Linked DNA regions of Caballeronia sp. TF1N1. Each later gene encodes a partner of the first gene's protein in a complex. Links are inferred from orthologs where the notes say so. Each region holds a gene or a part of one and is shown in the gene's direction. Other genes may lie near its edges.

Evidence for each region.
Region 2: the proteins of LDZ28_RS09025 (region 1) and uvrB are in contact, whole or in part, in a crystal structure (PDB 7EGT), measured with the Thermus thermophilus proteins. The link is inferred for Caballeronia sp. TF1N1 from one-to-one orthologs. Residues at the interface, in WP_096412145.1 of Thermus thermophilus: His654, Arg656, Phe657, Gln666, Asp668, Glu669, Lys680, Arg681, Leu682, Ser683, Lys685, Tyr686, Ala687; in WP_096411307.1 of Thermus thermophilus: Glu23, Leu25, Arg26, Asp27, Gly28, Glu29, Arg30, Phe31, Arg55, Glu326, Asp327, Phe328, Glu379, Ser382, Gln383, His398, Gly400, Arg401.

What each region holds. Positions count from the first base shown.
Region 1 is NZ_CP084626.1:1,947,280-1,950,645, reverse strand. What follows is about bases 59-3,108. They hold LDZ28_RS09025 (UvrD-helicase domain-containing protein), read left to right. Parts: upstream 59-426; coding sequence 427-2,790; downstream 2,791-3,108. Other genes in these bases: LDZ28_RS09020 (5'-methylthioadenosine/adenosylhomocysteine nucleosidase), read left to right, coding at 2,787-3,108; LDZ28_RS09030 (valine--tRNA ligase), read right to left, coding at 59-228. In the rest of the region: more of LDZ28_RS09030, read right to left, coding at 1-58; more of LDZ28_RS09020, read left to right, coding at 3,109-3,366. UniProt on the Escherichia coli protein: A helicase with DNA-dependent ATPase activity. Unwinds DNA duplexes with 3'-5' polarity. Translocates on single-stranded DNA with 3'-5' polarity. Initiates unwinding more efficiently from a nicked substrate than double-stranded DNA.
Region 2 is NZ_CP084626.1:1,110,872-1,114,075, forward strand. The notes cover bases 46-2,933. They hold uvrB (excinuclease ABC subunit UvrB), read left to right. Parts: upstream 46-385; coding sequence 386-2,482; downstream 2,483-2,933. Other genes in these bases: LDZ28_RS05055 (iron transporter), read left to right, coding at 2,849-2,933. In the rest of the region: more of LDZ28_RS05055, read left to right, coding at 2,934-3,204. UniProt on the Escherichia coli protein: The UvrABC repair system catalyzes the recognition and processing of DNA lesions. A damage recognition complex composed of 2 UvrA and 2 UvrB subunits scans DNA for abnormalities.

The sequences.
Region 1 (3,366 bases):
TTCGCCGAGCATGCGGTGATAGCGCGTCAGGCCGTCCATGATGGTCTGGTTGAACGCGTGACCCATGTGCAGCGTGCCGGTGACATTCGGCGGCGGCAGTTGAATGGAGAAATTCTTCGCGCCTTCCTGGAAGGTCGGGGCGGAGTAGCCGCGTTTTTCCCATTCCGGGCCCCATTGGGACTCGATGTTCTGAGGCTCGAAGCTCTTCGCAAGCGTGTTGTCGCTCATCGTGAAATCTGCCGAAAAATGCGTGAAAAGTGCGGGGTAATCCCTGATTATAAGGTTCGAGCGAGTCAATCGGACGAATTCCGGATGGCCTGCGGCCAAGCGCGGATGCCAGGCGCCGGCGACGCCATCGGCGCGGTCTTATAATGGTCGGCCCGCCGCCAGAGACTTTGGCCCGCTTTTCGCCGTCCACCTGCTCCCATGCCCGACCTGCTCGCGAACCTCAACCCCGAACAACTCGCCGCCGTGACGCTGCCCAACGAGCCCGCGCTGATTCTCGCCGGCGCGGGCAGCGGCAAGACGCGCGTGCTCATCACGCGAATCGCGTGGCTGATCCAGCAGGGCTACGCGTCGCCGCCGACCATTCTCGCCGTGACCTTCACGAACAAGGCCGCGCGCGAAATGATGTCGCGGCTCTCGGCGCTCTTGCCCATCGACACGCGCGGCATGTGGATCGGCACCTTCCACGGCCTGTGCAACCGCATGCTGCGCGCGCATTATCGCGACGCGGGGCTGCCGCAGACTTTCCAGATTCTCGACACCGCCGATCAGCTCTCCGCCATCAAGCGGCTGATGAAAGGGCTCAATGTCGACGACGAAAAATATCCGGCGAAGAACCTTCAGTACTTCATCAACAACGCGAAAGAGCAGGGCTTGCGTCCGAAGGACGTGGACGCCACGGACGCCTTCAACCGCAAGTTCGTCGAACTGTACGAAGCCTACGATCAGCAATGCCAGCGCGAAGGCGTCGTGGATTTCCCCGAACTGCTGTTGCGCTGCCACGAACTGCTCGCGTTCAATGCGCCGCTGCGCGCACATTATCAAGCGCGCTTTCGCAATATCCTCGTCGATGAGTTTCAGGACACCAACAAGCTGCAGTACGCGTGGCTCAAGCAGCTGGCGGGCGAGAGCAACGCCATCTTCGCGGTCGGTGACGACGACCAGTCCATCTACGCGTTTCGCGGCGCGAACGTCGGCAACATGCACGACTTCGAGCGCGAGTTCCGCGTGCGCAATCTCATCAAGCTGGAGCAGAACTATCGCTCGCACGGCCATATTCTCGATACCGCGAACTTCCTGATCGCCAACAACTCGCGGCGGCTCGGCAAGAACCTGCGCACGGATGCGGGGCACGGCGAACCGGTGCGCGTCTACGAAGCCGCGACGGACTCGCAGGAAGCGGGCTGGATCGTCGAGGAGATCAAGGCGCTCATCAATACGGGACTCGCGCGCGGGGAGATCGCGGTGCTGTACCGGAGCAATGCGCAGTCGCGGACCATCGAGCACACGCTCGTGAACGCGGGCATTGCGTATCGCGTGTATGGCGGCTTGCGCTTCTTCGAGCGTCAGGAAGTGAAGCATGCGCTCGCGTATCTGCGTCTGATCGACAACCCGAATGACGACACGGCGTTTGCGCGCGTGGTCAATTTCCCGACGCGCGGCATCGGTGCGCGCTCCATCGAGCAACTCGCCGACGCCGCGCGTCTCTACAACTGTTCGATGGCCGCCGCCGTGCCCTACGTCACGGGAAAGGCAGGTTCGAGCCTCGGCGCATTCGCCACGCTCGTCGCGAAGATGCGCGCCGAAACGCAGCAGATGAGTCTGCCGGAAACGGTCGAATACGTCGTGCGCGCGAGCGGTCTCGCCGCGTTCTACGAGACCGAGCGCGAAGGCCAGGACCGTCTGGAGAACTTGCAGGAAGTGGTCAACGCGGCGGCGGCGTTCGTGAGCGAGGAAGGCTACGGGCTCGATACCCCCGCGCGTTCCGTGCCGCTGCGCCCCGGCGCGACGGCGGCGCCGGAAATCGTGAGCGAGGACGGCGAGATCGAAGTGCTGGACGCGCCCGGCATTGCCGATCCCGCGCAGAACCCCGACACCATGACGCCGCTCGCGGGGTTTCTCTCGCATGCATCGCTCGAAGCGGGCGACAACCAGGCGCAGGCCGGCCAGGATGCCGTGCAACTCATGACCGTGCACGCGGCGAAAGGGCTGGAATTCACGGCGGTGTTCATCACCGGACTGGAAGAAGGGCTCTTTCCGCACGAGAACAGCGCGCAGGAAACCGACGGCCTCGAAGAAGAGCGGCGGCTCGCTTACGTGGCGATCACGCGGGCGAAAGAGCGGCTTTATTTGTCGTTCGCGCAGAGCCGGATGCTGCATGGACAGACGCGCTACAACATTCGCTCGCGCTTTTTCGACGAATTGCCCGAAGGCTCGCTCAAGTGGCTCACGCCGAAGATCGAGCCGGGCGCGCGTTGGGGCGGGCGCGCGGATAACGCCGGCTGGGGCCGCGACTGGTTCGCGCGCCCAGGCCAGGAGCGCGGCGGTTCGGCTTACGGCGGTTCCGCCGCGTCCGCACCGGCGTTGCCGTCGTTCGCCAACGAGCAGCGCGCGGCGGAAAGCGGCTTCAAGGTCGGACAAGCGGTGTTCCACACGAAGTTCGGCGAGGGCACGGTGATCGGGCTCGAAGGTTCCGGCGGCGATGCGCGCGCGCAGGTTCGCTTCAAGCGGCACGGCGAGAAATGGCTCGCACTCGCGGTGGCGAAACTGCAAGCGGTCGAATGACGATGCTCGGCATCATGGCGGCGCTGCCGCAGGAACTGGGCGATCTCGTCGCGCAGATGCATGCGGCGGGCGAAGTCGAGACGGTGACGCTCGGTCAGCGCGAGTATCACGTCGGCCATGCGCATGGCGTGCGCGTGGTGGCAACGCTCGCGCGCATCGGCAAGGTCGCGGCGGCGGCGACGGCGAGCGCGCTCATTCACGTGTTCAAGGTCGATGCGATCGTTTTTACGGGCGTCGCGGGCGGCGTGCATGCAAATGTCCGGGTGGGCGACATCGTCATCGGCGATACGCTCCTGCAGCACGATCTCGATGCCTCGCCGCTTTTCCCGCGCTATGAAGTGCCGCTTCTGGCCCGCTCTCATTTCGCCGCCGATCCCAGCTTTTGCAATGCGCTCGCGCTGGCGGCCGCGAGTTTCATCGCCGATGAGGGCAGCTCGCTTGCCGAGCGCTTCGCGGTGCATGCGCCGCGTGTGCATCGCGGGTTGATTGTGAGTGGCGATCGCTTCGTCGCGAGCAACGAAGGCGTGCTGGCGCTGCGCGACGCTTTGCCCGATGCGCTCGCGGTCGAAATGGAAG
Region 2 (3,204 bases), 840 kb from region 1 along the record:
CGATGCTTGGGCGCTCGAAAAAACGGCGCGTGACGTCGTTGGCGGCGCGGTCGTGCGGGGCGCCCCCTCGAAGCCCAGTCGCATATTGTATCGAATCCGGCGCTGCATTTCGGATCGAGCCTTATTCTATGTACGCGCTTTTTTCTCGCGAGCATGAATAAGCGCATGGGCTTCGGCCGGTTGAACGCCTTGTCCGGCATGCGCGCAAGCCTCGATTGGACGGCATCGACGGAACAGCGCGCCGCCTCGCGCGCCACTGCTTGACTTCCACCCAACGGTCCCAACCTGCTCGATTCCGCCTCCCGTGAGGCCGCCCGCGCCACTTTCGCCGCAGCCGCTAGAATAGGTGTTTGCTCCGGCGCCGACTTAGAAGATTCCCCTCTCCATGTCCGATACCCTTATCGAAACGCCCGACGCACTGGACGAATCGAAGTTCGCCACGTTCGAAGGCTCGCCGTTTCAGCTCTATCAGCCGTATCCGCCCGCGGGCGATCAGCCCGAGGCCATCAAGACGCTCGTCGAGGGCGTGGACGACGGTCTCTCGTTCCAGACGCTGCTCGGCGTGACCGGCTCGGGCAAGACCTTCACGATGGCCAACGTCATCGCGCGTCTGGGCCGGCCCGCCATCGTTTTCGCGCCCAACAAGACGCTCGCCGCGCAGCTCTACGCCGAGTTCCGCGAGTTTTTCCCGCGCAACGCGGTCGAGTACTTCGTCTCGTACTACGACTATTACCAGCCGGAAGCGTATGTGCCGCAGCGCGATCTCTTCATCGAGAAGGATTCGTCGATCAACGAGCATATCGAGCAGATGCGGCTCTCGGCGACCAAGAGCCTGCTCGAACGCCGCGACGTGGTGATCGTGGCGACGGTGTCGGCCATTTACGGTATCGGCAATCCGTCCGAGTATCACAAGATGATCCTCACGCTGCGCGTAGGCGACAAGCTCGGCCAGCGCGATGTCATCGCGCGGCTGATCGCCATGCAATACACGCGCAACGAGGCGGATTTTCAGCGCGGCTCGTTCCGTGTGCGAGGCGACACCATCGACATCTTTCCGGCGGAACACGCGGAAATGGCGGTGCGAGTCGAATTGTTCGACGACGAAATCGAGTCGATGCAGCTTTTCGATCCGCTCACCGGCCGCGTGCGCAACAAGATTCCGCGCTTCACGGTGTATCCGTCGTCGCATTACGTGACGCCGCGCGACACCGTCATGCGCGCGATCGAAACCATCAAGCTGGAACTGCGCGAGCGGCTGGAGTTTTTCCATAGCCAGGGCAAGCTCGTCGAGGCGCAGCGGCTCGAACAGCGCACGCGCTTCGACCTGGAAATGCTGCAGGAACTGGGTTTCTGCAAGGGCATCGAGAATTACTCGCGGCATTTCTCGGGCTCGGCGCCCGGCGAACCGCCGCCGACGCTCGTCGACTACCTGCCGCCCGACGCCATCATGTTGCTCGACGAGTCGCACGTGCTGATCGGCCAGTTGAACGGCATGTATAACGGCGACCGCGCGCGCAAGGAAAATCTCGTCGATTACGGTTTCCGCATGCCGTCCGCGCTCGACAACCGGCCGCTCAAGTTCAACGAATTCGAGCGCAAGATGCGCCAGGCCGTGTTCGTTTCCGCGACGCCCGCCGACTACGAACAGAAGAAAGCGGGGCAAGTGGCCGAGCAACTCGTGCGGCCGACGGGTCTCGTCGATCCCGAAATCGAGGTGCGGCCCGCGCGCTCGCAGGTCGACGACGTGCTCTCCGAGATCAACGCGCGCGTCGCGGTGCACGAACGCGTGCTCGTTACCGTGCTCACCAAGCGCATGGCCGAACAGCTGACCGAATTTCTCGCCGATCACGGCGTGAAGGTGCGCTATTTGCACAGCGATATCGACACGGTCGAGCGCGTGGAAATCATCCGCGATCTGCGGCTCGGCACGTTCGATGTGCTCGTCGGCATCAACTTGTTGCGCGAGGGTCTGGATATTCCTGAAGTGTCGCTCGTCGCCATTCTCGACGCGGACAAGGAAGGCTTCCTGCGCGCCGAGCGCTCGCTGATCCAGACAATCGGACGGGCGGCGCGCAACGTGAACGGCAAGGCGATCCTCTACGGCGACAACATGACGGACTCGATGAAGCGCGCCATCGACGAAACCGAGCGGCGCCGCGCCAAGCAGGTTGCGCATAACCTCGAGCGGGGCATCACGCCGCGCGGAGTGGAAAAGCGCATCAAGGACATCATCGATGGCGTCTACAACGCCGACGACGCGCGCGCCGAACTGAAGGAAGCCCAGACGCGCGCGAAGTTCGAGGACATGACCGAGAAGCAGCTCGCGAAGGAAATCAAGCGGCTGGAAAAGCAAATGATGGATCACGCCAAGAATCTCGAATTCGAAAAGGCGGCGCAGACCCGCGACCAATTGGCGCTGTTACGTCAACGCGTGTTCGGCGCGAACGTGGGCGATCACATCACCGGCATCGGCGGAAAGTAAGGCGAAAGAAAGCAAGTTTTCATCGTTCTGTCTCAAGCGACGCGGCGAGCCGGAAGGCGCACCGCGTTTTTTTATCGGCCGCGAATGGACCGCGAGTTGGCTGCAAAGCCCGCCGGAGCCTTGCCGCAGCAGGCTTTTGTAAGCCCGCGCTAATTTGTCCCGAGTGGTGAAGGGTGCTAAACTGACGAACATTGAGAATGGTTCGTATTAACGTTTTCCAGATTCTGGAAGCGGTTTTCCGTTTCGCGCTAACGAACCGGCACCACAGTCATTTTTTTGCGCCGGCGCGCCTTTTTAGAGCGCCGGAGTTCGGTGGAAAGGGCGCGCCAATGTCACGCGCGCCATCGATAACAACAGGAGTGTTTGATGGGTTCAACGTTGATGCGCGGCCTCGTTGCCGCCGCAGGCCTCACGGCGATGATGGCGGCTTCCGCTGCTGAGTATCCGATCGGCAAGCAGCATATCGAAGGCGGCATGGAAACGGGCGCCGTCTATCTGCAGCCAATCACGATGGCGCCGGAAGGCATCATGCGCAAGGCATCGGATTCGGACATCCACCTCGAAGCGGATATTCACGCGGTCAAGAACAACCCGACCGGTTTCGCCGAAGGCGACTGGATGCCCTATCTGAACGTGACGTATGAACTCACGAAAACCGGCTCGACGCAGTCGGTCAAGGGCGACCTGATGGCGATGGTCGCAAGCGACGGCCCGCACTACGG